One region of the Streptomyces sp. NPDC002795 genome, then DNA from elsewhere that is predicted to be linked to it. Evidence: riboswitches for the same ligand, from Rfam matches in the RefSeq annotation. Region 1 holds a riboswitch; each other region holds the start of a gene.
The links. Region 1 has a riboswitch for thiamine pyrophosphate ahead of ACFYWS_RS12550 (purine-cytosine permease family protein). Riboswitches for the same ligand answer to the same signal wherever they lie in the genome.

Region 1 (7,615 bases):
TCCCGCGACATCCTCCGGGCCGCCCCCGAGGACATCCCCGGCACCGTCGCGGAACTCGTCGTGGTGGCGGGGGACGTGGTCCACGAAGCGCGCGACTGACACACCATCAGCCGGTCTCGCGGGACCGCCACCCATGGTCCACAGGACCGATCCCGGCCCCCAGCGCGAACCCCGCCGCGATCGCCCCGGTGACATACTCCTTCGCCCGTCGCACCGCCTCCGGCACGCCGTGCCCCTGTGCGAGGCCGACCGCGACGGCCGAGGCGAGGGTGCAGCCGGTGCCGTGGGTGTGGGCGTTGTTGTGGCGCGGCGAGCGCAGCCAGTGCTCGTCCGCGCCGTCGGTCAGCAGGTCGACCGCCTCGCCCGGGAGGTGGCCGCCCTTGATGAGCGCCCAGCGGGGCCCGTAGGCCAGCAGTCGCTCGGCTGCCCGCCGCATGTCTCGTTCCGCGGTGTCCGACTCGACCGCGACGCCGGTGAGTTCGGCGACCTCGTCGAGGTTCGGGGTGACGACCGTCGCCACCGGCAGCAGCCGGTCCCGTACGGCGTCGATCGCGTTGTCGGCGAGCAGCCGGTCGCCGTGCTTGGAGACGCTGACGGGGTCCACGACGACGGGGGCCTGCGCCTCGGCCAGCAGCTCGGCGACGGTGACGACCATGTCGGGGTCGGCGAGCATGCCGGTCTTGAGCGCCTGGACGCCGATGTCGTCGACGACGCTGCGGTACTGGGCGCGCACGGCGTCCAGCGGGAGGCTCCAAGCGCCTTGCACGCCAAGGGAGTTCTGGGCCGTCACGGCGGTGAGCACGCTCATGCCGTGCGCGCCGAGGGCCAGCATGGTCTTGAGGTCGGCCTGGATCCCGGCGCCTCCGCCGGAGTCGGACCCGGCGATGGTCAGCACGCGGGGCGGCGCGACCGCGGGGGCCTCGGTGACAGGTGTCTCGGTCATGCGGAGGCATCCTTTCGGGCACGGTTACGGGTATGGGTACGCGGGTGCGGGCCGCCGGCCCACGCGTCGGCGTAGGACCGGGCCGCGGCGCGTGGGTCGTCGGCGGCGCAGATGCCGGACACGACGGCGGCTCCAGCCGCGCCCGCGGCCCGCAGGTACGGCAGGTCGTCGGGGGTGACACCACCGATGGCCACGGCGGGCAGCTCGCTGAGCCCGGCCAGTGCGGCGAAGCCGTCGCGGCCGAGTGGTTCAGGGGCGTCGGCCTTGGTGCGGGTGGCGTGCAGGGCGCCGATGCCGACGTGGTCGACGCGCGCCGGGGACGTCGCGGCGGTGTGCAGCTCGTGGGCGGTGGCGGCGCTCAGGCCCAACACGGCTTCGTATCCGATGAGTTGGCGTACGGAGGCCGCGGGCAGGTCCGACTGGCCCACGTGGACGCCGGTGACGCGTGCGCCGTGCGAGCGCGCGGCCAGGAACACGTCGACCCGGTCGTTGACGATCAGCGCGACATGGTCGGGGAGGACCTCGGCGACGTCCAGGACGGTTCGCAGGAACTCCCGTCCGCTCGCGTGCTTCTCGCGGATCTGTACGGCGGTGACACCTCCGGCCACGGCCCGCTCGACGGTCTCGGCCACGGTGCGGCCGCGGGCCGCGCACTGGTCCGGGTCGGTGACCAGATACACCGACAAGTCGGCTCCGGTACCCATCGGTTGAGTACGTGCCGTCATGACACCTCCGCCCGCTTCGCCAGGTCCTCCGGGGTGAGCGCGGCGAGCGCGTCCAGGAATCCGACGGCGAAGCTGCCCGGACCGGCCGCCGTCCGCGCCGCGGACTCGGCGGCGACGGTGTACGCGCTGGTGGCGGCGACGGTCGTCGCGAACCGGTCCTCGTCGACCGCGGCGAACGCGGCCATCACGGCGCCCAGCGCGCAGCCGCCGCCGGTCACGCGGGTCAACAGGGCGTCCCCGTTGGCGATCCGGGCGCTGCGCGTCCCGTCGGTGACGTAGTCCACGGGTCCCGACACGGCGACCACGCTGCCCGCCGTGCGCGCGAGTTGCGCTGCCGCGTCCTCGGCGTCGCCGACACCGTGGGAGGCGTCCACACCCCGGCCGCCACCGCCCGCGCCCGCGAGCGCGATGATCTCGGAGGCGTTCCCCCGGATCACCGTCGGGCGCAGCGCGAGGAGGTCGGCGGCGAGCGCGGTGCGCACGGGCAGCGCGCCGATGGCCACCGGGTCGAGCACCCATGGTGTGCCCGCTTCGGCCGCGGCCCGCGCCGCCTCGGGCATCGCGGCGCGCTGTTCGGCGCGCGGGGTGCCGAGGTTGACCAGCACGCCCGAGGCGACGCGGGCGAAGGGCCCCGCCTCGTCCGGGATGTCGACCATGGCGGGCGCGGCACCCACCGCGAGCACGACATTGGCGGTGAACCCGGTGACCACCGCGTTGGTCAGGCACTGCACCAGCGGTGACTCGTTCTGTACGCGCCCGAGCGCCTGCGCCGCGAACGCGACGAGGTCATCGGGGCGGCCAGGGTGGCTGGGGGACGTGTGAGGCATGGGGTGGCTCCAAGTACAGGAGGTGCGAGGTGCTCGGGCTCGTACAGCGGGTCAGGCGCGTCGCCGCAGCCGCAGCGGCGCGTACACGGCGGCGGCCACGAGGAACGCCACGTAGTACGACACATCCGCGCCGTGCAGCGTTTCGGCCACCGGACCCACGTACAGGCTGGTGTCCATGAACGGGACCGCCGCGGCGAAGGCAGCCGCGAAGGCCAGCAGGGCGGGCCAGGCGGGCTGTCGCCGCTCGCGCTCGGCGGCGAGGTCGATCGGTGCTCCGGCCCGCGCCTTCGCCCGCGCGCGCCAGTCCACGAGGACGATCGCCACGAAGCCGGGGATCCAGTACCCGACGAACAGCAGCACATTCTGGAATCGCGCTGTGGTGTCCGCGGCGTGCATCCACAGCACGAGCGGGAAGCCGAGCGCGGCGGCGAGGGCGGCGGCCGCCGGGCGCGGGATGCGCACCCCGATGGTCTGCAGGGCCAGCGAGCCGCTGTAGTCGTTCATGGCGTTGCTGCACAGCGCGGCCAGCGCCACCGCGAGGAGCCCGAATCCGCCGACCACTCCCCCGCCGAGGATCTTGTCGACCCCGGCCGCCGTCTGGTCGGTGAGCACGGAGGCGCCCCACAGGCCGAGCGCCTGGACGGCCACGAACGACACCAGCAGCCCGAGGAGCGTGTACCAGAACATGCGGGTACGGGAGGTGGTGGCGGGCAGATAGCGGCTGAAGTCGCTGGCGTACGGCGCCCAGGACAGGCTGAGGCTCAGCGCGATGGTGCTGGTCAGGACGAACGCGCCGACGCGGTCGGCCCCGTGCACGGAGCCGTGGGCGGCGGGGTGCACACCGTCGAGCAGCCGCCAGGCGATGAGCGCGAACGCGGCGCCGAGCACGAAGGTCATGACGATCTGCAGCCGGTGGATGGCCTCGTAGCCGAAGACACCGAGCAGTCCCTGGGCGAGCAGCATGACGAGGACGCCGACCCAGAACGGCCAGCCGAACAGCCGGGCCAGCGCGTCACCGCCGAACAGGCCGATCAGCGCGTCCCAGGCGATGGACGACAGCCATTGCAGCACTCCGGGCAGTACGACTCCGCGCCCGAACGCGAGCCCGGCCAGCGGCAGTTGCCCCGCGCCGGTCCTGCTTCCCCACGTCCCCAGGTAGGCGGTCGGCACGGCGCCGACGAGGGTTCCGAGGACGACGGCAGCGAGCGCCGTGGTGAAGTCGAGTCCGAGCGCGATGCCGACGGTGCCGGTGAAGACTCCGGTCATCGTGAGGTTCGGGGCGAACCAGACGGTGAACAGGCGCCCGGCTCCGCCGTAGCGGTTGCCCTCGGGGACCGGTTCGATGCCGTGCCCCTCGATGCCGAGGTCGCCGGGTGCCGCGGGCATCCGCCCGTCGAAGGCGCCGCTCTCGCGGTCGGCAGGCAGGCCATTGGAAACATGCGCCACAGGCATGAGACATCCCTCCGCCAGTACGAACTGGTTCAGGTTCGACGGGTGTGTTCTCAGCCCTTGGGTGGGGCACCCCGTGTCCGGTTACGGCGGCCAGGGTAACGCGGTGGCTCGTGGCGTCGCACGGGTGGGTTCCGGGGTTCCGCGGTGCCACCCCTCTACCTCGCCCGGCTCGGGGTCGGCAAGGAGGTCCGCGCAGCCGTTGGCCGAGTTCCGTCGGGTTTGCGACGCCGCGGTCCTCTCCCGCCGCGCGGGCGGGGGCCTGCGTCCGCACGGGCTCGCCGGGAAAACCGGCCGAGTTCCGTCGGTCCCCAGGCAAACACCGCGCGAGCTTGATCATCGCATCGAGCGAATGTCGCCGACTTTCCTTGGCCCGGCGGGCGAGGCGGACCTTACGGTGATTCTGGTTCTGGACGCATTACCTGTGAATTGTCCACCTTTCCTTTTTCTGTCCCGTCGCAACGGGCATGCGCGCTTTCGCCCGACCAAAGGGAGCTCACCCGATGACAGTCGACTCGACCACCCCGGACACCGCGGCGGCCCTGCCCAAGCAGACCAGCCTCGGCACGGCGGCCGCCCGTAATCTCGCCACCACCACCAAGTCCGCCCCGCAGATGCAGGAGATCACCTCGCGGTGGCTGCTGCGCATGCTGCCCTGGGTGGAGACCAAGGGCGGCGTCTACCGGGTGAACCGCCGCCTGACGTACACCGTCGGCGACGGGACCATCGAGTTCATCCAGGACGGCTCCGACGTCCGGGTGATCCCCCGCGAACTCGGCGAACTGGCGCTGCTGCGCGGCTTCGACGACGTCGACGTACTGACCGCCATCGCCGACCGGTGCGAGCAGCGCGACTTCCGGGCCGGCGAGACACTGGTCGAGCGCGGGGCGCCCGCGGACCGGCTGCACTTGATCGCCCACGGACGTGTCAGCCAGTTCTCCGAGGGTGGTTACGGCGACGAGGTCGCGCTCGACGTACTCGCCGACGGCGACCGCTTCGGGGACCACGCGCTCCTGGACGAGGACGCCCGCTGGGAGCAGACCGCGGTCGCCGAGACCGCGGGCACGCTGCTCACCCTGTCGCGCGCCGACTTCGCGGCCGTGCTGTCCGCGGCGCCGCCCCTCCAGGCACACATCGACGCGTTCAAGTCGCTCGCGGGCCGGGGCCAGAACCATCGCGGCGAGGCCGAGATCCCGATGTCGGCGGGACACGTGGGCGAGCACGAACTGCCCGGCGCGTTCGTCGACTACGAGGCGAGGCCGCGCGAGTACGAGCTCTCGGCCGCCCAGACGATCCTGCGCGTCCACACCAGGGTCGCCGATCTCTACAACGAGCCGATGAACCAGACGAAGGAGCAACTGCGGCTCACCATCGAGGCGTTGCGTGAGCGTCAGGAGCACGAGCTCGTCAACAACCGGGAGTTCGGCCTGCTCCACAACGCCGACTTCAAGCAGCGCCTCCAGCCGCACTCGGGACCGCCGACCCCGGACGACCTGGACGAGCTGCTCTGCCGCCGCCGCGGCTCGAAGTTCTTCCTGGCGCACCCCCGCACGATCGCTGCGATGGGGCGCGAGTTCAACGCGCGCGGGCTGTATCCGGACCACGTCGACCTCGGCGGCCAGCAGGTCCCGGCCTGGCGCGGGGTGCCGATCCTGCCCTGCAACAAGATCCCGGTCACCAAGGAGCGGACCAGCTCGATCCTCTGCATGCGTACCGGCGAGGACAACCAGGGTGTCATCGGCCTGCACCAGACGGGCCTGCCGGACGAGTACGAGCCGGGGCTCTCGGTCCGGTTCATGGGCGTCGACGAGCAGGCCATCACCAAGTACCTCGTCAGCACCTACTACTCCGCCGCGATCCTCGTGCCGGACGCGGTCGGTGTGCTGGAGAACGTGCAGATCGGCCGCTGGCCCAGCAGGTAGCGGGGCGAGGCCGCCGCCGACCGTCCCACCAAGGAGCCCTCAAGGAGACATGGATGCCCCCGCCCGAGCCGACACCTCCTCAGTCGAGCCTGCCGGAAGCGGTCTCCCGCTTCGGGGCGCAGGTCCTGGCCGACGCCGCGGCCCGCGCCCGCGACATCGGCGCCGTCACGGGCGGCCCGCCACGTGTGCCCTCGCAGGCCGCCGAGGCTCCTACGGTCGAGCCGCCGGCGCCCGAAGTTCCTTCCGCCGGAGCCGACTTGGGGCGGCTGCTGCGCGGGCCCAGTGGCCTCGGCACGGCGGGGCTGCGGCTGACCGCGCGGCCGGAGCCGACTCCCGCGGACCCGGCTCCAAGTACCGCGAAGGGCCGACCCGTTCCCGGCCTGTACCACCACCCGGCGCCCGATCCCGATCCCGTACGGGTCGCGGAGGTCAGCCGAAGGATCAAGTCCTGGGCGATGGACGAGGTCGACCTGTACCCCGACGACTGGGAGGAGCAGTTCGACGGATTCTCCGTGGGCAGCTACATGGTCGGCTGTCACCCGGACGCACCCACTGTCGACCACCTCATGCTCGCCACCCGGCTGATGATGGCGGAGAACGCGCTGGACGACTGCTACTGCGAGGACCACGGGGGCTCGCCCGTCGGCCTCGGCTCGCGGCTACTGCTCGCACACACCACCCTCGACCCGCTGTACACGACGCGGGAGTACCAGCCGCAGTGGGCCGAGTCGCTGTACGCGGACGCGCCCCGGCGCGCGTACCGCTCCGCCATGGAGTACTTCGTCCAGGCGAGCAGCGCCTCGCAGGCCGACCGCTATCGGCACGACATGGCCCGCCTGCACATGGGCTACCTCGCCGAAGCGGCCTGGTCCGAGCACGACCACGTACCGGAGGTGTGGGAGTACCTGGCGATGCGTCAGTTCAACAACTTCCGCCCCTGCCCGACCATCACCGACACCGTCGGCGGCTATGAACTGCCGGCGGATCTGCACGCCCTGCCGGACATGCAGAAGGTCATCGCGCTCGCGGGGAACGCGACGACCATCGTCAACGACCTGTACTCGTACACGAAGGAACTCGACGCTCCCGGACGGCACTTGAACCTGCCGGTCGTGATCGCGGAACGCGAGGACCTGTCCGACAAGGAGGCCTACCTCAAGTCGGTCGAGGTCCACAACGAACTCATGCACGCCTTCGAGACAGAGGCCGCGGCCCTGGCCGCCGCCTGCCCGCTCCCGAACGTCCAGCGCTTCCTGCGGGGCGTCGCGGCGTGGGTCGACGGCAACCACCAATGGCACCAGAACAACACCTACCGCTACAGCCTGCCCGACTTCTGGTAGAGAAAAGGACTCATCAGTGACCAGCACCGAACTCACCGCCACGGCCCCCAGCACCTCCCCGTACATCCCCGAGCCGGCCACGCCCTATCAGGGGGACATCGCCCGCTACTGGGACGGCGAGGCCCGGCCGGTCAATCTGCGGCTCGGCGATGTCGACGGTCTGTACCACCACCACTACGGCATCGGCGCGGTCGACCACTCCGCGCTCGGTGACGGAGCGGGTGGCGCGAACGAGCAGAAGCTGATCGCCGAGCTGCACCGCCTTGAGTCGGCGCAGGCCTCGTACCTGCTCGGGCACCTCGGTGACATCGGACGCGAGGACACCCTGGTGGACGCCGGCTGCGGCCGCGGCGGCTCGATGGTGATGGCGCACCAGCGCTTCGGGAGCAAGGTCGAGGGAGTCACACTC
Region 2 (7,615 bases), on a different contig from region 1:
GCATGTATGTAGAACGAGTGGCCTTGAGGAATATCAAGGGGTTTTCCGAGGCGGAGCTAGATTTCTCAGGTGATGACGGGGGGCACGCAGGATGGTCCGTAATAACGGGTGATAACGGTTCAGGGAAAACCGCCTTCCTGAAGTCTCTTTGCATGGCACTCATTGGCCCCGACGACTCTCGCGTTCTCCTCCCCGATTTGCGCGGATGGGTAACGGAGGGAGAAGAGAATGGCACGATCTCTGTCGAAGTGAAGCCGCATCACGACTTTGATCGGACGGCGAAGGGAGGGTTCCGGGTTCAGAATACATTTTGGGCGGAGATCGAATTCAAGCGAGAGGGTGGAGCGTGGGCGATTTCCTCTGCCGATGTTTATAGGAATAAAAAGAAGGGTGCGTTCAATGGACCCTGGTCCGTTGGAACTCCTGGATGGTTCTCGCTGGGATACGGGCCGTTTCGCCGACTGTACGGCAGCTCGCCTGACGCTCAACGCCTTATGGTGATCCCTGGCCGTGTGCCAAGGTTTGCAACCCTATTCAAGGAAGACGCCACGCTCGGAGAATGCGAGCAATGGGTAAAGCAGCTCAATTATAAGAAGCTCGAACAGCAGGAGTCAGAAAAGGTCGCACTCGATAGCCTCCTTGAAATCCTGAATGATGACTTCTTGCGGCAGGGGGTATCCGTTCGTGGAGTCAACTCCGAAGGTATTTGGCTGACGGACTCGGCAGGTCGGGACATGCCTTTGGCTGACATGAGCGAGGGGTACAGGTCAGCTCTCGCCATGCTAATCGACATCTTCCGGCACATGGTCGATGTTTATGGATCCGTCGATCTGACGGCAAAGAACGATGATGGTTCTTCTTACGTAAACCGTCCTGGCGTCGTGGTCATTGACGAAGTCGACTCTCATCTCCATCCGGCCTGGCAGAGGGAGATTGGCTTCTGGCTTAAGAAGCACTTCCCGCTGGTTCAGTTCATCGTCACTACGCATAGTCCGTTGGTTTGTCAGGCCGCAGACCGTGGTCGTATTTACCACATGTCTCAGCCCGGATCCGGCGAGGTTCCCTTCCGGCTCGACGAGCATGACTTCAAGCGAGTCATCGCAGGCAAACCAGATCAGATCTTGATTTCCCCGGCTTTCGGCATGCCTCATACCCGGTCACCTAAGGCCGTGATGGCAAATCGGCAGCACTCTCGCCTCCGTGCCAAGCAGCTCTCAGGGAAGCTCAGTAAGAATGAGGAGAAAGAGCTGGACCAGCTGTCGCTCTTTGCCGATTAACGGGGGTGGGGGAGAATTGAGAAAGATTGATAGGGGGGAGATTCCTTTGCTGGCACGCCAAGAGCTATACAGGCGTCAGCGGGTGGCAACCTCTCAGCAAAAGGCTAGGGATGAGTGGAGCAGATATCGGCGCTCCGTGAAAAGTAAACCCGTAGTTGAGGCTCTGAGGGCCGCTGTCGGCGTACGCCAAAGGTGCCTTTATTGCTGTGACTCTCGTTCGGCTGATGTTGACCACTTCATTCCAATCGGTGTCGACTTCAGTAAAGCATTTAAGTGGTCCAACTTTATCTGGGTGTGCCCGGAGTGCAACAGGAGAAAGGGTAAGCAATTCCCCCTTGACTCAACGGGGGTGCCCCTCATCATCGATCCCACTCGCATCGATCCATGGGATCATCTAATTCTGGATACGGCTAACGGGCTTTTGGCTCCACGCTTCCTGGACGACGATTTTGACGCCATGGGCGAGGCAACCCTCGACGTTTTGACCTGCATAAATTTCGAGTCGGTCACGGAAGGGCGGAAGCGCGTAATTCGCCGTTACTACGAAGGAGTTGAACGGGTCTTGGAGGGCGGTGGTTCTCCCGGCCGGTTCGCCGCACTCGCGCGCGAAGTGCGAGAAGATGAGTACGGTGTATCAGCTTGGTTTGCGCTCCGAGAAGGGGCTACCGAGGAGCGCTTTCGAGTTCTGAAGGAAAACTTCCCGCATTGCTGGCGTACCTTTGTGAGGCTTGCCCTACAAAGTTAGAAAACTGGGAATTCGCTGGCGACTACGGGGCAGCGTGCAGTTGCGTACGATTCCATTGCGTGGCAATCACGACTCGCGGCCGTGATCAATTGCGCACGTCAGTGGATCACCTGCACAGGTGAGAGGCCTTGCAGGCCAGGTCAGTCAGCACCGCAAGGTGATCGGGGCTACGTCGTAGTGCAGCGGAGTCAGGCGAGGGAGTGGTCGAATCCGTCAGGCCAGTCCAGGGCGAACGGCGGGCCAGGACGTGTCGGCTGCCAGCCCTGGGTGAGGGCCCATGTGATGGCGGCACTCACATCCCGAGGGAGCACAGTGGCGCTCGGCGCCCCGAACCAGTTGCTGGCGTGAGGCTGGTTCGTGGTGACGACGAGGGTCGTGCCCGGTTCGTCTGCGTGCTGCACCGCGTACGTGCACGGCCGGGCGCAGAGGGCCTGGTCGTACGTCGGCCGGCCCCGCAGGCGCCAGCGGTAAGTCGTTCCGTCGACGACGATGCGCCGCGAGCCCTTGCGGTTGAGTGCCACAGCGTCCCCCATGCCCTGTGCTGGCCGTGATGCTAGCTGGTCAGAGCGTGGGGGAGTCGGCTCTCCTGGGCCGTCTCTGGGCCGTCCAAGGCCGCTCAACGGTGACCAACGGCGACCGCCAGTGACAGGTGTCCCACACGACGGCCCCAGGTCACCCCCATTCGTCTGCGACACTGGTAACGCTATGCCTAAGCCCGGAGAACTGACGTTCGTCGCCCCCCGCGGAGCCAAGAAGCCGCCGCGGCACCTTGCTGATCTTTCGCCTGCTGAGCGGAAGGAAGCTGTTGCCGCGATCGGTGAGAAGCCGTTTCGCGCCAAGCAGCTGTCGCAGCACTACTTCGCGCGGTACGCGCACGATCCCGCGGAGTGGACCGACATCCCCGCGGGGTCGCGCGAGAAGCTGCGGGAGGCGTTGCTGCCGGAGCTGATGACCGTCGTGCGGCATCTGTCGACCGACCAGGACACCACGCGCAAGACGCTGTGGAAGCTGTTCGACGGGACGCTCGTCGAGTCCGTGCTGATGCGGTATCCCGACCGCGTGACGATGTGTATCTCGTCGCAGGCGGGCTGTGGCATGAACTGTCCGTTCTGTGCCACCGGGCAGGCCGGGCTCGACCGGAATCTGTCGACCGGTGAGATCGTGCATCAGATCGTTGATGGGATGCGCGCCCTGAGGGACGGGGAGATTCCCGGCGGGCCCGCGCGGCTCAGCAACATCGTGTTCATGGGCATGGGCGAGCCGCTCGCCAACTACAAGCGGGTCATCCAGGCTATCCGCGCGCTCACCGACCCGGAGCCGGACGGGCTCGGGCTCAGCCAGCGCGGGATCACCGTGTCGACGGTCGGGCTCGTGCCCGCCATCAACCGGTTCACCGATGAGGGGCTGAAGTGCCGGCTCGCGATTTCGTTGCACGCTCCTGACGACGAGCTGCGCGACACCCTCGTACCCGTCAACACGCGGTGGAACGTGCGGGAGGTGCTCGACTCCGGGTTCGAGTACGCCGCGAAGTCCGGGCGCCGGCTGTCGATCGAGTACGCGCTCATCCGGGACATCAACGACCAGGCGTGGCGTGGCGACCGGCTCGGGCGGATGCTCAAGGGCAAGCCGGTCCATGTGAATCTGATTCCCCTCAACCCGACGCCCGGGTCGAAGTGGACCGCTTCACGGCCCGAGGACGAGAAGGCCTTCATGGACGCCATCGCCGCGCACGGCGTCCCGGTGACCATCCGGGACACCCGTGGTCAGGAGATCGACGGAGCCTGTGGACAGCTGGCGGCCACCGAGCGGTAGCCTGGCCACTGTAAGTACGACAACTACATCTGCATTTCCGACAGGGGAGCGCCACAGCGCTGAGAGTGCGGCAACCGACGGCAGGCATCGCGTCGACAGGCCGCAGACCCTCTGAACCTTGCCCGGGTCATTCCGGGTAGGAAGTTCGGACGCCACTCAAGCTGTTGCGCCCTGCCCGGAGCCCTGGCCGTATGTGCCGGAAGGCTCCGGGCAGGGCCGCGTCTTCTCCTGGTCACCTCCAGGAGGAATGAAGTAGTGAGTAAGAAGAAGTCGTCCCTCACCGTGTGCGCGGTCGTGGGGCTCGGGCTCGTCACGTTGTCCGCGTGCGGGTCCTCCGGTGGTGGCTCCGGTGCCGCGGGCGGTGACTCCAAGACCGTGACCCTCGTGAGTCACGATTCGTGGGCCGTTTCGAAGGACGTACTGAAGGACTTCGAGAAGAGCTCCGGTTACAAGGTCAGGGTCCTCAAGGACGGGGACGCGGGCGAGGCCGTCAACAAGGCGATCCTGTCCAAGGGCAATCCGCAGGGCGACGTGTTCTTCGGCGTCGACAACACCCTGCTGTCGCGGGCGCTCGACAACGGGATCTTCTCCTCGTACAAGGCCAAGGGGCTTGAGGAGAACGTGAAGAGCGAGTATCGGCTCGACAAGGGGAAGGACCGGGTCACCCCCGTCGACACCGGCTCGCTCTGCGTCAACTACGACAAGGCGTACTTCAAGAAGCACGACCTCGCGCCGCCTGCGTCCTTCGCCGATCTCACCAAGCCGGCCTACAAGAACCTGCTGGTCACGGAGAACGCGTCCACGTCCTCGCCCGGTCTCGGCTTCCTGCTCGGGTCCGCAGCGAAGTACGGCGACGACGGCTGGCAGCCGTACTGGAAGAAGCTGAAGGCCAACGGGCTCAAGGTCGTGGACGGCTGGGATCAGGCGTACAACGAGGAGTTCAGCGGGAGCGCTGGTGGCAAGAAGGCCGGCGGGGAGCGGCCGCTCGTCGTGTCGTACGCGTCCTCGCCGCCCGCCGAGGCCGTGTTCGCCGATCCGCAGCCGAAGACCTCGCCGGTCGGCGTCGCGAAGGGGACCTGCTTCCAGCAGGTCGAGTTCGCGGGGCTGCTCGACGGGGCGAAGAACGAGAAGGGCGGCAAGGCGCTGCTCGACTTCCTGGTCTCCAAGAAGTTCCAGGAGGACATGCCGCTCAACATGTTCGTCGACCCTGTGACGAAGGACGCCACGGCGCCCGCCGACTACACCAAGTACGCGGTGAAGATCGACGATCCCGAGACCATGAGCCCGCGCCGAATCGCGGACAACCGGGACGACTGGGTGAAGTCGTGGACGTCGCTCGTACTGAAGTAGCCCCAACCGTCGGCGGGAAGACGCGTGGGAACGCGGCGCGGCTCGGGCTCATGGCCCTGCCCGTCGTGTTCTTCGGGCTGTTCTTCGCCTACCCGGTCGTCGCGATCGTCGAGCGCGGGCTGCACGCCGACGGCGGCTGGCGGTTCGGGCGGATCCTGGATGTGCTCGGGCAGTCCGACATCCGGCACGTCCTGTGGTTCACGGTGTGGCAGGCGGTCGCGTCCACCGTGCTGACGCTGCTGATCGCGCTGCCGGGCGCGTATGTGTTCGCGCGGTTCGAGTTTCCCGGGAAGCAGGTGCTGCGGGCCGTCGTCACCGTGCCGTTCGTGCTGCCGACCGTCGTCGTGGGCACCGCGTTCCTCGCGCTCGTCGGGAACGGCGGGCTGCTCGACGAGCTGTGGGGCGTGCGGCTGGACACGACGGTGTGGGCGATTCTGCTCGCGCATGTCTTCTTCAATTACGCCGTTGTCGTACGGACCGTTGGTGGGTTGTGGGCGCAGCTCGATCCCCGGCAGGAGGAGGCCGCGCGGATGCTCGGCGCCTCGCGGTTCGCGGCGTGGCGGAAGGTGACGCTGTCGGCGCTCGCGCCTGCCGTCGCCGCGGCGGCGCTCATGGTGTTTCTGTTTACGTTCACGTCTTTCGGCGTCGTGCAGATTCTGGGCGGGCCGGGGTTCTCGACTCTTGAGGTCGAGATCTATCGGCAGACCGCGCAGATCTTCGACCTGTCGACCGCCGCTGTTCTGACCATCGTGCAGTTCCTCGCCGTCGGGCTGATTCTTGGTGTGCACGCGTGGACCGTGCGGCGGCGGGAGAGCGCGCTGCGGCTCGTCGACGCCGCGCACACGACGCGCAGGCCGCGCGGGGCCGGGCAATGGGCTCTCCTCGCGGGCGTGTTGGTGTCCGTCGCCCTGCTGATCGTGCTGCCGCTCGGGGTGCTGGTCGAGCGGTCGCTCGATGCTCCGGGCGGGTACGGGTTCGGGTACTACCGGGCGCTCACGGACGCCGACGGCGGGATCTTCCTCGTACCGCCGATCGACGCGATCTGGAATTCGCTCCAGTACGCGCTCGCCGCCACGGCCATCGCCGTGGTGATCGGCGGGCTCGCCGCCGCGGCGCTCACACGTCGTGCCGGGCGGCTCGTGCGCGGGTTCGACGCGTTGCTGATGCTGCCGCTGGGGGTGTCGGCGGTGACCGTCGGGTTCGGGTTCCTGATCACGCTCGACGAGCCGCCGCTCGATCTGCGCTCCACGTGGATCCTGGTGCCGCTCGCGCAGGCGTTGGTCGGGGTGCCGTTCGTGGTGCGGACGATGCTGCCGGTGCTGCGGGCCGTCGACGGGCGGCTCCGGGAGGCCGCCGCCGTGCTCGGGGCCTCGCCGCTGCAAGCCTGGCGGGAGGTCGACCTGCCGATGGTGCGGCGGGCGCTGCTGGTCGCGGCCGGGTTCGCGTTCGCCGTGTCGCTCGGTGAGTTCGGGGCGACCGTGTTCATCGCGCGGCCCGACAACCCGACGCTGCCGGTCGCCGTGGCCCGTCTGCTCGGGCGGGCCGGCGACCTCAACTACGGGCAGGCGATGGCGCTTTCGACCGTACTGATGGTCGTCTGCGCGGCCTCGCTGCTCGCCCTTGAACGGATTCGGCCCGCCAAGGCCTCGACCGGGGAGTTCTGATGTCGCTGCTGGAGTTGGACGACGCGACCGTACGGTTCGGTGGGCGCGCCGTGCTCGACGACGTGGACCTGGAGATCGCCGAGCACGAGATCGTGTGCGTGCTCGGGCCGAGCGGCAGCGGCAAGTCGACGCTGCTGCGGGCCGTCGCGGGGCTGCAACCCCTGGACGGCGGGCGGGTGTTGCTCGGCGGCGCCGACCAGGCGGGGGTGCCCGCGCACAAGCGGGGCGTCGGCCTGATGTTCCAGGACCACCAGCTGTTCCCGCAGCGCGACGTGGGGCGCAATGTCGCCTTCGGGCTGCGGATGCACGGGGCGGACAAGAGCGAACAGGCGGACCGCGTACGGGAGTTGCTGGGGCTTGTCGGGCTGCCCGGCGCCGAGCGGCGTGCGGTCGGCGCGCTGTCCGGCGGGGAGCAGCAGCGGGTCGCGCTCGCGCGGGCGCTCGCGCCGCGGCCTCGGCTGCTGATGCTGGACGAGCCGCTCGGACAGCTGGACCGAACGCTCCGTGAGCGGCTCGTCGTCGAACTGCGAGAACTGTTCGGCGAGTTGGGGACGACCGTGCTCGCCGTCACGCACGACCAGGGCGAGGCCTTCGCGCTCGCCGACCGGGTCGTGGTGATGCGGGACGGGCGGATCGCCCAGACCGGAACGCCTCTTGAGGTGTGGCGGCATCCGGCGGACGAGTTCGTGGCGCGGTTCCTCGGCTTCGACAACGTGGTGGAGGCGACGGTCACCGGGGCGGTCGCGGACACGCCGTGGGGCAAGGTT
Region 3 (7,615 bases), on a different contig from region 1:
CGCCGAGTTGGCATGGCTCTTCGAAGGCGGCCCTGCGCCTCAGAGACCGACGGTGGCCGTGCTGCGTACCGGTGCCGCGGCGGCGGTGCCGGACGCCGAGCACGAGGCGGTGACTGTCACGGTGACCGTTCCGGCGCACGCGCGCGTGGGCGAGGCCGACGTGGAGCGGGTCCTCGCGGCGGCCGAGCGTGCGGTGCCCGGACTGCGTGAGCGGCTGTTGTGGCACGAGGTGCGCACCCCGCAGGACATCGCCGAGGCCACAGGGGCCGAGGGCGGCGCCGTGCCCGCCCCCGCGCTCGCGGCGGCGCGCGGCGAGCTGCTGCACGCGTCGAACACCACGGCCCTGCCGGGCCTGACGACCGTGGGCGGCTGGTCCCACCCGGGCGGCGGCCTGCCGCACGCGGGCATGTCCGGCGCACTGGTGGCGGGCCTGATCGTGGAGGGGCCTGACTTCCAGGGCTCGCAGTGAGCCCACGCCCACGGGCAACGCGAAGAGCCCCGAGCGTCTCAGCTGCTCGGGGCTCCACGTTCAATACACGGTTCCGTACCTGGTTCAGTACCTGTACTGCTGCTCGTTGTACCCGGTGTCATACCCGTTGTCGTACCCGGCGTTCGGGTCGTGCTGCGGGTACCCCGGGTACTGCTGCTCGGGCGGCAGTTCGCCGCCGTAGTCCTGCTGCCCGTCCGTGGTGCGCTGCTGCGGCACCCAGACGCCGCCGGGGGGCGTCTCCCCGCCGTAGCCCGCGGCCGTCGCGTACGGATCGGCGTAGCCCTGCCCGGTGGCGTACGGGTCGCCGTACTGGGGCTGCGCCGGGTAGGTCTGCGTTCCGATGTACGGGTCCGAGTACGGGGCGGCGTACGGCTGCTGAGCCGGGTCGTAGCCGTAGCTCTGCTGGTCGTAGCCGTAGGACCCGGCGTCGTAGCCGTAACCCTGCATCCCTTGCGCCGCCTGGGCGGTCTGGGCGTACGGGGAGTCCTGGTAGACGCCGTACTGGCTGGTGTCGTCGGGCATCGGCTCGGGGGCGTACACCGCCGTGCTCTCGGCCGCCGACTCCGGGACCGGCGCGTACTCCTGCCGCGCCGGCTCGTACTCCAGGTCCGAGACCTGGAGGGTCGGGTCCTGGTGCAGCTCCTCCTCGGAGCGGCGCTTGCGGTCAGCGCCCGGGAGGCCCGGGAGGCCCGGGACGCCCGGAACCCCTGGCACGCCCTTGAGCGACCAGCCCGCGGCGAACCCGCGGCGGAACGACAGCGTGACGTACGTCTGCCCGATCGCGAACGCGATGGCCCCGGCCCCGATGACGTACACCGAAGGAATCAGGACGCCGATCACGACTGCGAGGAAGCCGCCGAAGGCCAGCAGCCGCCAGCGCAGTCGTGCCTTGTACTGCAGCAGGACCTCACCGAGGAGCCACAGTGCCACCAGTCCAAACGCGACATAGAGGACCGCCCAGCCCATGTACGCCCCTCTCGTACGGCCGTAGCCCTTGTGGGTACGGCGAAATCAGCCCCGCTCGTGGTGCAGGCCCAGGTTCTCGTAGATCTCCAACGTTGCCGTGGAGTTGTTGAGCGTAATGAAGTGCAGACCCGGCACTCCCTCGTCAAGCAGCTTGGCGCAAAACTCCGTAGCGAACTCGATGCCAATGGAGCGTACAGCGGCTGGATCGTCTTTTGCTGTGAGGATTCGCTCTTTCAACTCCGGAGGGAAGTCCGCGTTGCTCAGCTTGGGCAGGCGTTCGAGCATGCGCACGCTCGTCACCGGCATGCATTCCGGGATGATCGGCGTCTCGCAGCCGGCCGCGGCGACCTTGTCACGCAGCCGCAGATACTCCTCCGGGTAGAAGAACATCTGCGTGATCGCGTAATCGGCGCCCGCGCGGCACTTGTCGACGAAGTTCCGCACGTCGGAGTCCCAGTCCGCCGAGCGCGGGTGCATCGCCGGGAATGCGGCGACGCCGACGCAGAAGTCCCCCGACTCCTTGATCAATTCAACGAGTTCGGCCGCGTACGTGAGGCCTTCGGGGTGCGAGATCCACTCGCCCATGGGGTCGCCGGGCGGGTCACCGCGGACCGCGAGCATGTTCCGGATCCCGGCGTCGGCGTACTGACCGATGATGTTGCGCAGCTCGGCGACCGAATGTTCGACGGCGGTGATGTGGGCCACCGGCGTCAGCGTCGTGTCGGCGACGATCTGCTGCGTCTCCTTGACGGTGCCCGCGCGCGTGGAGCCGCCCGCGCCGTACGTCACGGAGACGAAGTCGGGTGAGACCGCCTCGACCCTGCGCAGGGCGTTCCACAGGTTGCGCTCGCCCTTCGGGGTCTTCGGCGCGGAGAACTCGAACGAGAAAGCCGTCTTGCCGGGCGCGAGCATGTCGCGCACGGTGCGGGCACGATCAGTCCTGGTGGAAGCAGTACCTAGGGCCATACGGGCAGGTTACTGACCGATATGCAAAGCCCCTAATCCCCGTCCACCTTACGGACAGGCGGGCGGGACGGCCGTTACTGACGGGTTCGCGCTCCTTCGGGACCGCGCCGGTCACACAGCGCGCAGGCGCTTCGCGAACTCGGCTGCCGCGGCGGCCGGGTCGTCGGCCTCCGTGATGGCCCGGACGACGACGGCTCTGCGGGCGCCGGCCTCCAGCACCTCGTCCAGGTTCGTCAGGTCGATGCCGCCGATCGCGAACCAGGGGCGGTCCGTGTCCAGGCCCGCCGTGTAGCGCACCAGGTCAAGGCCGGGGGCGTACCGCCCGGGCTTGGTCGGGGTCGGCCAGCAGGGGCCGGTGCAGAAGTAGTCCACGCCCTCCTGGACGGCGGCCGCGGCGGCCTCGTCCCGCGCGTGCGTGGAGCGGCCGATGAGCACGTCCTCGCCGAGGACGGCGCGGGCCGCGGGGACCGGCAGGTCGCCCTGGCCAAGGTGCAGTACGTCCGAGCGGATCGCGTGGGCCACGTCCGCGCGGTCGTTGACCGCGAACAGCTTGCCGTGGCGGCGGGCCGCCTCGGCGAACACCTGGAGGTGCTCCAGCTCCTCGCCTGCCTCCATGCCCTTGTCGCGCAGCTGCACGATGTCGACGCCGCCGCCCAGCACGGCGTCGAGGAACTCCGGCAGATCGCCCTGGCGCTTGCGCGCGTCGGTGCACAGGTAGAGCCGCGCGTCGGCGAGCAGTGCGCGCTTGGAGTCCGCCATGAAAGTCCCCCCGTGGGTCGTGCGATGTCGGTGGCGTGCGCACCACGAGGGTCGCGGTGCGCACGCCGGACGGTTGTCGGGTCAGACGGCGAGCGCCTGGGCGCGACGCTTCACCTCCGTGCCACGATTCTCGCTCAAGGCCTGCGCGGGCGTGCCCGGCAGGCTCGGGTCGGGGGTGAAGAGCCACTCCAGCATCTCTTCGTCACTGAAGCCGTCGTCCCTCAGGACCGTCAGGAGGCCGACGAGCCCCTTGACGATCTTGTCGCCGTCGATGAAGGCGGCGGGCACGTGCAGTGCCCTGTTCTCACCGCGGCGCACGGCGATCAGCTGGCCTTCCTTGACCAGCTGCCGCACACGCGTCACCTCGACATCGAGCTGTTCCGCGATGTCGGGGAGGTTGAGCCAGGCAGGGACGAGAGCATCGATCTTTGCGTCAATCTCGGTCACAGGACAAGCCTGCCATCCCGGACTGACACTCGGAAGCCGGGCCGGTGCGGATGGACCACAACTCCTCCCGTTTGCCCCCTTCTGTCACGGCTTGGGCGCCGCCGCGGACTTCAGCGGGCGGGCCGGATCCGCGAGGAGCTCCGGGTCGAGCGCGGTCCCCGCCTGGATGAGCTTGCGCCCCTGGGCCAGGTCACGCGGCTTGCCGACGGCGAGCACCGCCACCAGGGCGCCGCCACGCAGCCAGCACACCGACCAGGCGGCACCGGCGGGGTCGCCGCGCCACACCGTCGCGTCGGCGCCCGCGTGGTGCCCGGCGTACTGCACGAACCGGCCGAACTGCTCGGACCAGAAATAGGGCACCGGGTCGTACACCGCCGGGGTCTCGCCGACGATGTTCGCAGCCACCGTGCGCGGCCCCTGCAGCGCGTTGTCCCAGTGGTGGACCATGAGGCGCTCTCCGTAGCGCCCCGAGGGGAACGAGGAGCAGTCCCCCACCGCGTACACGTCGGGCACCGACGTGCGCAGTCCGTCGTCCGCGAGGACCTCGCGGTGGGCGCCCAGTTCGATGCCGGAGCCGGCCAGCCAGCGGGTGGCGGGGCGGGCGCCGATGCCGACGACGACGGCTCCCGCGGGCAGCCGCGTGCCGTCGTCGAGGACCACGACGCCCGGCTCGACGCGCTCCACGCGCGCGTGGGTGCGCAGCTGGGCTCCGGCGTCGGCGTACCAGGTCGCCATGGGGGCGGCGATCTCGGCGGGCAGCGCCCCGGCCAGCGGCCGCTCGGCGGCCTCCACCACCGTGACCCGGCAGCCGGCCTCACGGGCCGCGGTGGCGAACTCGGCACCGATCCAGCCGGCGCCCACCACCACCACGTCGTGCTGCTCGGCGAGGACGGGCCGCAGCCGCTCGGCGTCGTCGAGCGTGCGCAGCAGGTGCACCCCGGGGGCGGATCGCGCGCCCGGCAGCTGGACGGGTTCGGCGCCGGTCGCCACGACCAGCACGTCGTACGGGACCGGCCCTTCGGCGGTGTCCACCTCATGGTCACCGGGGCGGAGGCCGGTCACCTCGCGGCCCAGCTCCAGGGAGACGCCGAGCGCCTCGAAGTCCACGTCGAAGGCCGAGCCCTCGGCCTTGCCGAGCAGCACCGCCTTGGACAGCGGAGGCCGGTCGTACGGCTGGTGGGGTTCGGCGCCGAGCAGCGTGACCGCGCCGGTGAAGCCCTGTTCGCGCAGCGCGACCGCGGTCTGCACACCGGCCATGCCCGCGCCCACGATGACGACGTTCCGCTGCCCCGAAGGCGCTCCGCTCCCGCTCCGCTGCTCACTCACGGGATCAACCTTATGCACCTGATCTTTCGTCAGTCAGCGATGCGGACCACTCCGGCGCCGTGACGTCCTGCACACCTGTCGGCGGTTTAGATCCTCTGGGGGGCGAGCTCCTCGACCACGCTGGTGCCGCTGCCCTCCTGCGACTCCCACGCCCAGGTCTCGTCGAGGCGCACCCGGCCGTCGGGGAGCTCGGACACGGTCGAGACGCAGTGGCCCGAGGAGGTGGTTCCGTCGGTCTTCAGCTGGACGTAGCGGAAGTCGATCTCGTCCCCGGAGCGGGTGCCCACAAGGTGCCCCTCCACGACATCGCCGCCTACGTAGGCGGCGGAAACGCGGCCGTCCCGCTCCCGGTACGTGAAGCGGGTCCGCGTACCCACCTGCCCCGGGGCCTGGTCGGCGACAGGGGACAGAACAAGACCGTCGAGAGAACGGGCCACGGGCTGAGACTCCCTTACTGGAGGCCAAGGTGAACGGCTAGGGTGGCCAACGTAGAGCACTCGCGGGAGCCCGTACGCAGCGGGCTGAGAGGGAGGCTGGGCGGCCTTCGACCGTACGAACCTGATCCGGGTCATACCGGCGAAGGGAGGGGCTTGACGCCCATGTCGTCCATGCCTTCACCGCACCCCGTCCACCCGCACACCCGCGACGTCCTCGTCGTCGGTGGCGGCATCATCGGTCTGGTCACCGCCTGGCGGGCCGCGCAGCGCGGTCTTTCCGTCGCGGTCGCGGACCCCGAACCGGGCGGCGGGGCCGCTCAGGTGGCGGCCGGAATGCTGGCCGCCGTCACCGAACTCCACCACGGCGAGCAGACGTTGCTCGGCCTGAACCTCGCCTCCGCGCGCCGCTACCCGGACTTCGCGGCGGAGCTGTCCGAGGCCACCGGGCAGGACCTCGGCTACCGCGCGTGCGGCACGCTCGCGGTCGCGCTCGACGCAGACGACCGCGCCCACCTGCGCGAACTGCACGCGCTGCAAACGAAGTCGGGGCTCGAGTCCGAGTGGCTCTCGGGCCGCGACTGCCGCCGCCTCGAACCGATGCTGGCCCCGGGCGTGCGCGGCGGACTGCGCGTCGACGGGGACCACCAGATCGACCCGAGAAGGCTCGCGAGCGCCCTCGTGACGGCCTGCGAGCGCTCCGGCGTGACCTTCCACCGGTCGTGGGCCGAAAGGCTCCGTGTCGTCCGCGACCGGGCGTGCGGCGCGGTCCTCGCCGACGGCACCGAACTCTCCGCAGGACAGGTGGTCCTGGCGGCGGGCAGCCGCGGCGGACAGCTCGCGGGCGTGCCCGACGCGGTGCTGCCGCCGGTGCGCCCCGTCAAGGGCCAGGTGCTGCGCCTGACGGTGCCGAAGCGGTACGCGCCCTTCCTCAGCCGCACGGTCCGGGCGGTCGTCCGCGGCGGCAACCTCTACCTGGTGCCGCGCGTCAACGGCGAGCTCGTGGTCGGCGCGACCAGCGAGGAACTCGGCTGGGACACCACGGTCACCGCGGGAGGCGTCTACGAACTCCTGCGGGACGCCCACGAACTCGTCCCCGGCATCACCGAACTCCCGCTCACCGAGACCCGCGCGGGCCTGCGCCCCGGCTCCCCCGACAACGCCCCGCTCCTGGGGCCGACCGCCCTGCCCGGTCTCCTCCTGGCGACCGGGCACTTCCGCAACGGCGTGCTCCTGACGCCGATCACCGGCGACACCATGGCGCACGTCCTGACCACCGGTGAACTCCCGGAAGAGGCCCGCCCGTTCACCCCGAAACGCTTCGACACCGCCCTCCTGGAGCAGCCCGTATGAACGTCCACGTCAACGGCGAGCCGCGCACGGTGACCGCGGGCACCACGCTCGACCTCCTGGTCACCACGCTCACCACCGCACCCAAGGGCGTCGCCGCCGCCCTCAACGAAACCGTCGTCCCCCGCACCCAATGGCCCGCCACGGCGCTCTCCGAAGGAGACCGCGTCGAGGTCCTCACGGCCGTACAAGGAGGCTGAACCGTCCATGGCCGACGACACTTTCGTCCTCGGGGGCGACCCGTACTCCTCACGTCTGATCATGGGCACGGGCGGGGCGCCCAGCCTCGATGTCCTGGAGCGCTCCCTGGTGGCCTCCGGAACCGAACTCACCACCGTGGCGATGCGCCGCGTGGACGCGAGCGTGCACGGTTCGGTGCTCTCCGTCCTGGAGAAGCTGAACATCCGGGTGCTGCCGAACACGGCCGGCTGCTTCACCGCGGGTGAGGCCGTCCTGACGGCCCGCCTCGCGCGCGAGGCGCTCGGCACGGGCCTGGTGAAGCTGGAGGTCATCGCCGACGAGCGCACCCTGCTGCCCGATCCGATCGAGCTGCTCGACGCAGCGGAGACGCTGGTGGACGACGGCTTCACGGTCCTGCCCTACACGAACGACGACCCGGTCCTGGCCCGCAAACTGGAGGACGTCGGCTGCGCGGCGATCATGCCGCTCGGCTCCCCCATCGGCTCCGGGCTCGGCATCCGCAATCCGCACAACTTCCAGCTGATCACCGAGCACGCGCGCGTGCCGGTGATCCTGGACGCGGGCGCCGGCACTGCCTCCGATGTGACACTCGCCATGGAACTCGGCTGCGCGGGTGTGATGCTCGCCTCCGCGGTGACCCGCGCGCAGGAGCCCGTCCTGATGGCCGAGGGCATGC
Region 4 (7,615 bases), on a different contig from region 1:
GCAGGTGATGCCGACCGAACTCATCGTGCGGACCTCGTCCCAGCGGCGCCCGCACCGCACCACGGTCAACCCTCCCCGCTCGCCGGGAAAGGGCTGACCGCCCCGGTCCGCCCCCTCCATCGACTTCTGCGAAGAGAAAAGTCCACACCAATTCGGGAGAAATGCACGGCGATCAGCCGCCCGTCACCGATTCACCACCCCTGGTGCATCACACAGCGCGAGCCGCATTCCTATGATGGGCGCACGACACCGCGGGCCGCTGCGACCAGGCAGTCCGATACGGTGCACAGGCGGCGCAATGGTGGTGGAGGGGTCGATGACTCAGGGGGCCGGTCTGGGATCCGCAGCGGGCACGGGGACGCTGCGCGACTTCCGTGTTCCCGCGTACGTCCATGACGTACCGGCGAACGTGCAGCCGACGGACCCCGACGTACCCCCGCCCGGCGCAGGGAATCCCGAGGATCTCTCCGACGGTTACACGCCGACCGAGCGCGATCTGCCGGTCATCAACCAGGGCGACACCGTCCAGGTCGAGGCGGCGCAGCCCGCGCCCACGGGGGACGAGGGCCTCGGCCCGCTGTACGTCGTCGGCGATGTGCACGGCTACCTCGACGAGCTGCTGGCCGCGCTCCGCGAGCAGGGCCTGATCGACGCGGAGGGCAACTGGGCGGCGGGCACCGCGCGCCTGTGGTTCCTCGGCGACTTCACCGATCGCGGGCCGGACGGGATCGGCGTCATCGACCTCGTCATGCGGCTGTCCGCGGAGGCGGCGGCCGCGGGCGGCTACTGCAAGGCGCTCATGGGCAACCACGAGCTGCTGCTGCTCGGCGCGAAGCGGTTCGGCGACACGCCCGTGAACTCCGGGGCGGGCACCGCCACGTTCCAGGCGGCCTGGTTGCTCAACGGCGGGCAGAAGGCCGACATGGACCGCCTCCAGGACGTACATCTGCAGTGGATGTCCCGGCTCGACGCGATCGAGATCGAGGACGACCACCTGCTCACGCACTCGGACACCACCGCGTATCTCGACTACGGCGACTCCATCGAGGCCGTCAACGACACGGTGCGCGAGACCCTCACGCGCAATGACGCGGACGAGTGCTGGGACCTGTTCCGCAAGTTCACCAAGCGGTTCGCGTTCAAGGACGAGGAGTCGGGACCTGGCGCCGTGCGGCAGCTACTCGACGTCTTCGGCGGCTCGCGCATCGTGCACGGCCACAGCCCGATCCCGTACCTGCTCGGCGAGGTCGGTGGCGAGGACGGGGACAGCGAGGACGGCAGGCCCCCCGTCGAGGGCCCGCATGTGTACGCGAACGGCCTGGCCATCGCCATGGACGGCGGCGTGACCATGGCCGGAAAACTGCTTGTCCAGCAACTCCCCATGGATATCTGACACTTCGCGGGGCAGACGCGAAAGCGGAGGATCCGACTGGCCACGGGCCAATTTCCGGAAACCCCCTGTCACCGCGTGCCGTGACAGCTCTACCATCGGCTTATCCGTAGCAGGCTCCCCTCCGTTTCTGCCCGACGGCTCGCACCCATGCGGGCCACCAAGCCCTACGGAGCATCGGGGGATGCACATGAACAGCGCTCCGCATTTGCTGAACGAGGACCGTCCCGAGTTCGAGCGGCTCCTCGATGACGCGCTGCGTACCGCACCGAATCGGCCTGAACTCGCCGCAGTGGGCCGGCGGCTCAACCCCGAACAGCTGCGCACCATGGCGCTCGGCGCCGCCGCACTGATCAACACGGCGGCAGCCGACGAGTACCAGCGCTACGTCAAGGTCCGCGAGGAACTGCGCTCCACGCCGCGGCTCCTGCGTCCGCTACGCGAAGGAGGCAACTCCAGCGGGGAGAGCACGGGACCGGGCGTCGCCGCGGTCGCCGTCGTGCTCGCCCCGGTCCTGGCCGGGACCGCAGCCGTGATCTTCCTGATCGTCGGCTACGTCCTGAACATGCTCAACCCGGTACCGGCCTTCGCCGGAACGCTGCTCACCTTCGGCTGGGTCTTCGGCGCGATCACCGCGGCGAGCATTCTCGTCGCGGCCGTCTGCCTGCTGCTCGCGGCGCTGCGCAATGGATCGACGTCGCTCCAGGCGAGCGCGCACGGCGAGGCGAGCGAGGAAGTGAAGCAGGCCAGGGAGGCCTGGCGCGTCGCGCTCCTGGACCGGGGCATCCTGCCGTTCCTGCGGGACGCCCTGGCGGATCCCTCGGCGGGCGGCGGCTCGCACCTCGGGGGCCGCGGAGGCTCCGGCGGGCGCATGCCGCAACTCGGTTACAACAGGCCGGGGTTCAGCAGTCCCGACGGCGGTGGCACCGCCACGGGCCAGCGCGCCGGCTATTCGAGCCCGGACTTCTCCAGCCCGGACTTCGGCGGCCCGGACCACCAGCCGGACTGACCCTCCGGCGGCCACCGGGCCGTGCCCGACGACGAGGCCCCTCGTGCACGAGGGGCCCCACCGTCATGCCGTCAGTCGGCGATCGGCAGATACACGCGGTTGCCGGCCCGCGCGAACTCCTTGGACTTCTGCTCCATGCCCTCCTCGATCTCCGAGGACGTGCTGCCGTGTTCGCGCCGGATGTCCTGCGAGATCTTCATCGAGCAGAACTTCGGCCCGCACATCGAGCAGAAGTGCGCCGTCTTCGCGGGCTCCGCCGGCAGCGTCTCGTCGTGGAACTCCCGCGCCGTGTCCGGGTCGAGGGCCAGGTTGAACTGGTCCTCCCAGCGGAACTCGAAGCGGGCGTCGGAGAGCGCGTCGTCCCAGGCCTGCGCGTCCGGGTGGCCCTTGGCGAGGTCCGCCGCATGCGCCGCGATCTTGTACGTGATGACGCCGGTCTTCACGTCGTCGCGGTTGGGCAGCCCCAGGTGCTCCTTCGGCGTGACGTAGCAGAGCATCGCCGTGCCCCACCAGGCGATCATCGCGGCCCCGATGCCGGAGGTGATGTGGTCGTACGCCGGGGCGATGTCGGTGGTCAGCGGGCCGAGCGTGTAGAACGGCGCCTCCTCGCAGATCTCCTGCTGGAGGTCGATGTTCTCCTTGATCTTGTGCATCGGGACATGGCCCGGGCCCTCGATCATCGTCTGCACATTATGGCGCTTGGCGATGGAGTTCAGCTCGCCGAGCGTCCTCAGCTCCGCGAACTGGGCCTCGTCGTTGGCGTCCGCGATGCAGCCGGGGCGCAGGCCGTCGCCGAGCGAGTACGTGACGTCGTACGCCGCGAGGATCTCGCAGAGCTCCTCGAAGTGCTCGTAGAGGAAGCTCTCCTTGTGGTGCGCGAGGCACCACGCGGCCATGATCGAGCCGCCGCGGGAGACGATGCCGGTCTTGCGGTCGGCGGTCATCGGGACGAACGGGAGGCGGACGCCCGCGTGGACCGTCATGTAGTCCACGCCCTGCTCGGCCTGCTCGATGACCGTGTCCTTGTAGACCTCCCAGGTCAGTTCCTCTGCCTTGCCGTCGACCTTTTCGAGTGCGTGGTAGAGCGGCACGGTGCCGATCGGGACAGGGGAGTTGCGCAGCACCCATTCGCGCGTGGTGTGGATATTGCGGCCGGTGGAGAGGTCCATGACCGTGTCGGCGCCCCACTTGGTCGCCCAGGTCATCTTGTCCACCTCCTCCTCGATGGAGCTCGTCACGGCCGAGTTGCCGATATTGGCGTTGACCTTCACCAGGAAACGCTTGCCGATGATCATCGGCTCGATCTCCGGGTGGTTGACGTTCGCGGGCAGCACGGCCCGGCCCGCCGCGATCTCCTCGCGCACGACCTCCGGCGCGACGTTCTCCCGGATGGCCACGTACTCCATCTCCGGGGTGATCTCCCCCCGGCGCGCGTACGCGAGTTGGGTCACGGCCTGCCCGTCCCGGCCGCGGCGCGGCTGGCGCGGGCGGCCGGGGAAGACCGCGTCGAGGTTGCGCAGCCCGCCGCGCGGCGACGTGTGCTTGATGCCGTCGTCCTCAGGGCGGGCGGGGCGGCCCGCGTACTCCTCCGTGTCGCCGCGGGCGATGATCCAGTTCTCCCGCAGCGGCGCGAGTCCGCGGCGGACATCGGTGTCGACGGTCGGGTCGGTGTACGGACCTGAGGTGTCGTACAGCGTCACCGACTGCCCATTGGTGAGATGCACTTGACGGACCGGCACCTGGAGGTCGGGGCGCGAGCCCCTGATGTACCCCTTGTGCCAGCCGATGGACCGGCCGGCCTCCTCGGTCGAGCTGGAGGCAGGCGTGTGCGCGTCCGTTGTGGTCATGAGACCTACTCCCTACGCCGGCATTACCCGGTAACAGGTTCAGCGGTCGACGCAGCGATATCCGTCCCCTGGTCACGCAGTTCCACGCTGTTTCACGTGAAACGCGCTGGGACGAAGGTCAGCGCCCTCTCAGCCCGGTGCTCCGAGCTCCCGCGATGGCAAAAGCGGCTCCACGCTAACGTGACGTACGCCGCGTTGACCAGAGGGCCCCCTCCGTTCTTGCGATGATCGGGCGGTGACCACCAGCCAGCAGCCTCCAGCTCCGCCGTCTCACCCCCCGCATGGGCACTCCCACAGCCATGGCCCAGCGGCGCCTGTCTCGCGGCACCTGCGCAAAGTGATCGCGGCCGTCCTGATCCCGTTCTCGGTCGCGGTCGTCGTGGGCCTCGCGGTGCTCTGGCCGGGCGGCGCACCGCCGCACGAGCGCAGCGGTGTCGGTTTCGACCGGCAGACGCAACAGGCCACGGTGACCCAGGTCGAGCAGGTCGACTGTTCGTCCGTGCACGCCCAGGGGCAGAGCCCGACCGGGGACCCCACGGCGCAACAGGGCACCACGGGCGAGCAGAAGACCGGTGGCACCTGCGAGAACGCGACGATCCGGATCGACAGCGGCAAGGACAAGGGCCGTACGTTCACCGAGGTCGTCCAGCCGGATTCACCGCGGCAGTTGCACGAGGGCCAGAAGGTGATCGCCGCCTACGCGCCGGACGCACCGAAGGACCTGCAGTACTCGGTCACCGATGTGAACCGCAAGGTTCCGATGGTGCTGCTGGCCGGAATCTTCGCCCTGGCCGTGGTCGTGGTCGGCCGGATGCGCGGCGTCATGGCACTGGTCGCTCTCGCGATCAGCTTCATGGTGCTGACGTTCTTCATCCTGCCCGCGATTCTTCAGGGGTCGAACCCCCTGGTCGTCGCGGTGGTCGGGGCCAGCGCGATCATGTTGATCGCGCTCTACATGTGTCACGGCCTGACGGCCAGAACCTCCGTCGCCGTGCTCGGCACCCTCGTCTCCCTGCTGCTGATCGGCCTGTTGGGCTCGCTGTTCATCGGCTGGGCGGCCCTGACGGGCAACACCGACGACAACACGGGTCTTATCCACGGCCTGTACCCGGACATCGACATGAGCGGTCTGCTGCTCGCCGGCGTCATCATCGGCTCGCTCGGTGTGCTCGACGACGTGACGGTCACGCAGACCTCTGCCGTGTGGGAGCTGCACGAGGCGAACCCGACGCTGGGCCGGCGTGCCCTGTACCGGGCGGCCATCCGCATCGGCCGCGACCACATCGCATCCGTCGTCAACACGCTCGTCCTGGCCTACGCGGGCGCCGCGCTGCCGCTGCTGCTGCTCTTCTCGATCGCGCAGAGCAGCGTCGCCGACGTGGCCAACAGCGAGCTGGTGGCCGAGGAGATCGTGCGTACGCTGGTCGGCTCGATCGGCCTCGTCGCCTCGGTGCCGGTGACCACCGCGCTGGCCGCGCTCGTGGTCTCCGCCGACCGCCCGGAGACGCGGGAGCCCGCTAAGGCCGCCCCCGCTCCTGGACGCGGTGGCGGAGGCCGGCGGCGTAAACGCTGAAAGGCGCGGAACTGCTCGGGTGCACCGCGCTGCTGAAGCGTTACGTCTGGTCCGGTGTCGTACAGGCCATCTGGTGGCGCGTGAGCCGTCTGCTGTCGTGCGAGCCGATGGGGAATCAGCCCGCGCTCTGTTCCTCGGCGAGGATCCGGTCGAGAGCCTCGTCGAGGTCGGACTCGAAGTCCGCGCCCGTCTCCTCCTGTCCCAGCGGGACGAGTTTGTCCGTCCGGTCGAGGAACGCGACGAGCGGTGCGACCCCGGCTCGGAACAGGGCCTGGTCCGCCCCGACCTGGAGCCTGATGTGCACCTCTCCCGGCATCTCACCGACGGCGCCGCCGACCCGCTCCACCGGTGTGACCTGTACATCCCCTTCGCCACTGGCCCCGTTGACCCCGTCAACGAGGAGCTCCCGGCCGAACGCCCAGGTCACGGGCGCGTCTCCGGGAAGATGGAAGGTCAGCCGCACGGCGTACGGATCGGTGGACTCGTACCGGAGCTCCACCGGAATGCGGAACGAGAGCTCCTCGGAGACGAGGAAGCTCATCATGACCTCTGCTTGAACTGCTTGTACCGACTCGCGCATCGCCTACCCCGTCAACTTGCCGTCGATTGGCCAGGAATTACCTGCCTGACACTGCTGGCATCTTGCTCAACGTACACACAGGATCACAAGGAGTGAGTTTTCAAATGCTGATAGAGAAGGCGAGTGTTCCTACCAGCTTGCCGATCTCGTGCTGCAACCGACGGGCTGTGGGCAGCAGTTTCTCCGCCTGATGGGAAGGGAGAGAAATGGCCAAAGTTGCCGCGGCCGACCCGATCGTCAGGGGGAACGCGGCGCAGGCCGCGCCCAGCGCGTACTCCTGATGCTCGACGACCGGTTCCATGCGGCCCACCCGGTCCAGTTTCCGAAGCAGCGCGCGGTCGTCGCGGACCGAATACGGAGTGATGGACTGCGCGGGATAGCGGTCGAGGTGGTCCTTGCGGGCCGCCTCGTCGAGCTGGGAGAGCAGACACTGGCCGATGGCATGGGCGTGGCCGGTCTCACGGAAGTCGGCCCACTCCTCGACGGCCGGATTGGCCGGGGTGTCGGCGACGGCGACGAGCTCGATCTCGCCGTCTCGGTAGACCGCGAAGTAGACCGGGACGCCGATGGTGTCGCGCCAGTGCCGCAGCGCATCGGTGATCATGCTGCGACGATTCTGCTGTGCGCCGCTGCTGCTCAAACGCTCGGTGGCGTCACCGAAAACGAAGACGCCGTTCTCCCGGCGGAGATATCCCTCATGAGCCAGCGTGCGCAGCAGGTGGTACGCGGTGGGAAGGGCGAGGCCGGCTTCCCGCGCGAGCTGCTTGGCCGGCGCCCCGTCGTCATGGGAAGCGACCGCCTCAAGCAGTCGCATGGCCCTCTGTACGGAGCCGATGAGTGTCTGCGGGGCGGCGGGCGCGGTATCGACCGTGGCCAAGGTTCACTCCCGATGCGCGTGGGGGACCCCCGCGTATTCGAGGCTCGCAGGGGGCTAAAGCCATCGAATTCCGGACTCTAACCCTTGGCCACCGATTGGCGCCTGCCGCGCAAGGAAACTTCCCCCGGTCGTGCGAAAGGTCGCGCGACGCAACGACCGGGACCCGCACACAAGTGCGTGCGGCTTCACCAGTCGCGGCTCCGCGACGACGATCCGACCAGGAACTTCCGCACTACGTAGATGAGTCCACCCACCAGAGCGGCGAACACGAGCACCTTGAACAGCAGGCCGATCACAAAGCCGACGACGCTGGCGATCAGACCGCCGAACACGACGATG

Region 2: linked by a shared signal. The riboswitch ahead of ACFYWS_RS36620 (thiamine ABC transporter substrate binding subunit) and the one ahead of ACFYWS_RS12550 (purine-cytosine permease family protein) in region 1 are both predicted to bind thiamine pyrophosphate.
Region 3: linked by a shared signal. The riboswitch ahead of thiO (glycine oxidase ThiO) and the one ahead of ACFYWS_RS12550 (purine-cytosine permease family protein) in region 1 are both predicted to bind thiamine pyrophosphate.
Region 4: linked by a shared signal. The riboswitch ahead of thiC (phosphomethylpyrimidine synthase ThiC) and the one ahead of ACFYWS_RS12550 (purine-cytosine permease family protein) in region 1 are both predicted to bind thiamine pyrophosphate.

What each region holds. Positions count from the first base shown of each region.
Region 1 covers NZ_JBIAQB010000003.1:682,146-689,760, reverse strand. Annotated here, with positions in the region: gene ACFYWS_RS12570 (amidohydrolase) at 1-99, shown strand, start outside; gene thiD (bifunctional hydroxymethylpyrimidine kinase/phosphomethylpyrimidine kinase) at 107-943, opposite strand; gene thiE (thiamine phosphate synthase) at 940-1,668, opposite strand; gene thiM (hydroxyethylthiazole kinase) at 1,665-2,495, opposite strand; gene ACFYWS_RS12550 (purine-cytosine permease family protein) at 2,547-3,947, opposite strand; TPP riboswitch at 3,937-4,031, opposite strand; gene ACFYWS_RS12545 (family 2B encapsulin nanocompartment shell protein) at 4,448-5,866, shown strand; gene ACFYWS_RS12540 (family 2 encapsulin nanocompartment cargo protein terpene cyclase) at 5,920-7,206, shown strand; gene ACFYWS_RS12535 (geranyl diphosphate 2-C-methyltransferase) at 7,223-7,615, shown strand, end outside.
Region 2 covers NZ_JBIAQB010000016.1:161,790-169,404, reverse strand. Annotated here, with positions in the region: gene ACFYWS_RS36645 (AAA family ATPase) at 3-1,277, shown strand; partial or broken gene ACFYWS_RS36640 (HNH endonuclease) at 1,234-1,593, shown strand; gene ACFYWS_RS36635 (hypothetical protein) at 1,627-2,022, shown strand; gene ACFYWS_RS36630 (hypothetical protein) at 2,211-2,543, opposite strand; gene rlmN (23S rRNA (adenine(2503)-C(2))-methyltransferase RlmN) at 2,728-3,834, shown strand; TPP riboswitch at 3,867-3,995, shown strand; gene ACFYWS_RS36620 (thiamine ABC transporter substrate binding subunit) at 4,090-5,184, shown strand; gene ACFYWS_RS36615 (ABC transporter permease) at 5,160-6,848, shown strand; gene ACFYWS_RS36610 (ABC transporter ATP-binding protein) at 6,848-7,615, shown strand, end outside.
Region 3 covers NZ_JBIAQB010000009.1:200,481-208,095, reverse strand. Annotated here, with positions in the region: gene ACFYWS_RS27190 (phytoene desaturase family protein) at 1-469, shown strand, start outside; gene ACFYWS_RS27185 (hypothetical protein) at 554-1,456, opposite strand; gene metF (methylenetetrahydrofolate reductase [NAD(P)H]) at 1,502-2,422, opposite strand; gene thiE (thiamine phosphate synthase) at 2,534-3,181, opposite strand; gene ACFYWS_RS27170 (Rv2175c family DNA-binding protein) at 3,263-3,628, opposite strand; gene ACFYWS_RS27165 (NAD(P)/FAD-dependent oxidoreductase) at 3,713-4,954, opposite strand; gene ACFYWS_RS27160 (hypothetical protein) at 5,041-5,391, opposite strand; TPP riboswitch at 5,444-5,556, shown strand; gene thiO (glycine oxidase ThiO) at 5,563-6,741, shown strand; gene thiS (sulfur carrier protein ThiS) at 6,738-6,938, shown strand; gene ACFYWS_RS27145 (thiazole synthase) at 6,946-7,615, shown strand, end outside.
Region 4 covers NZ_JBIAQB010000014.1:128,878-136,492, reverse strand. Annotated here, with positions in the region: gene ACFYWS_RS34465 (LacI family DNA-binding transcriptional regulator) at 1-97, shown strand, start outside; gene ACFYWS_RS34460 (metallophosphoesterase) at 317-1,393, shown strand; gene ACFYWS_RS34455 (hypothetical protein) at 1,575-2,399, shown strand; gene thiC (phosphomethylpyrimidine synthase ThiC) at 2,471-4,246, opposite strand; TPP riboswitch at 4,239-4,410, opposite strand; gene ACFYWS_RS34445 (YibE/F family protein) at 4,482-5,819, shown strand; gene ACFYWS_RS34440 (SsgA family sporulation/cell division regulator) at 5,935-6,399, opposite strand; gene ACFYWS_RS34435 (IclR family transcriptional regulator) at 6,500-7,276, opposite strand; gene ACFYWS_RS34430 (DUF5326 family protein) at 7,462-7,615, opposite strand, start outside.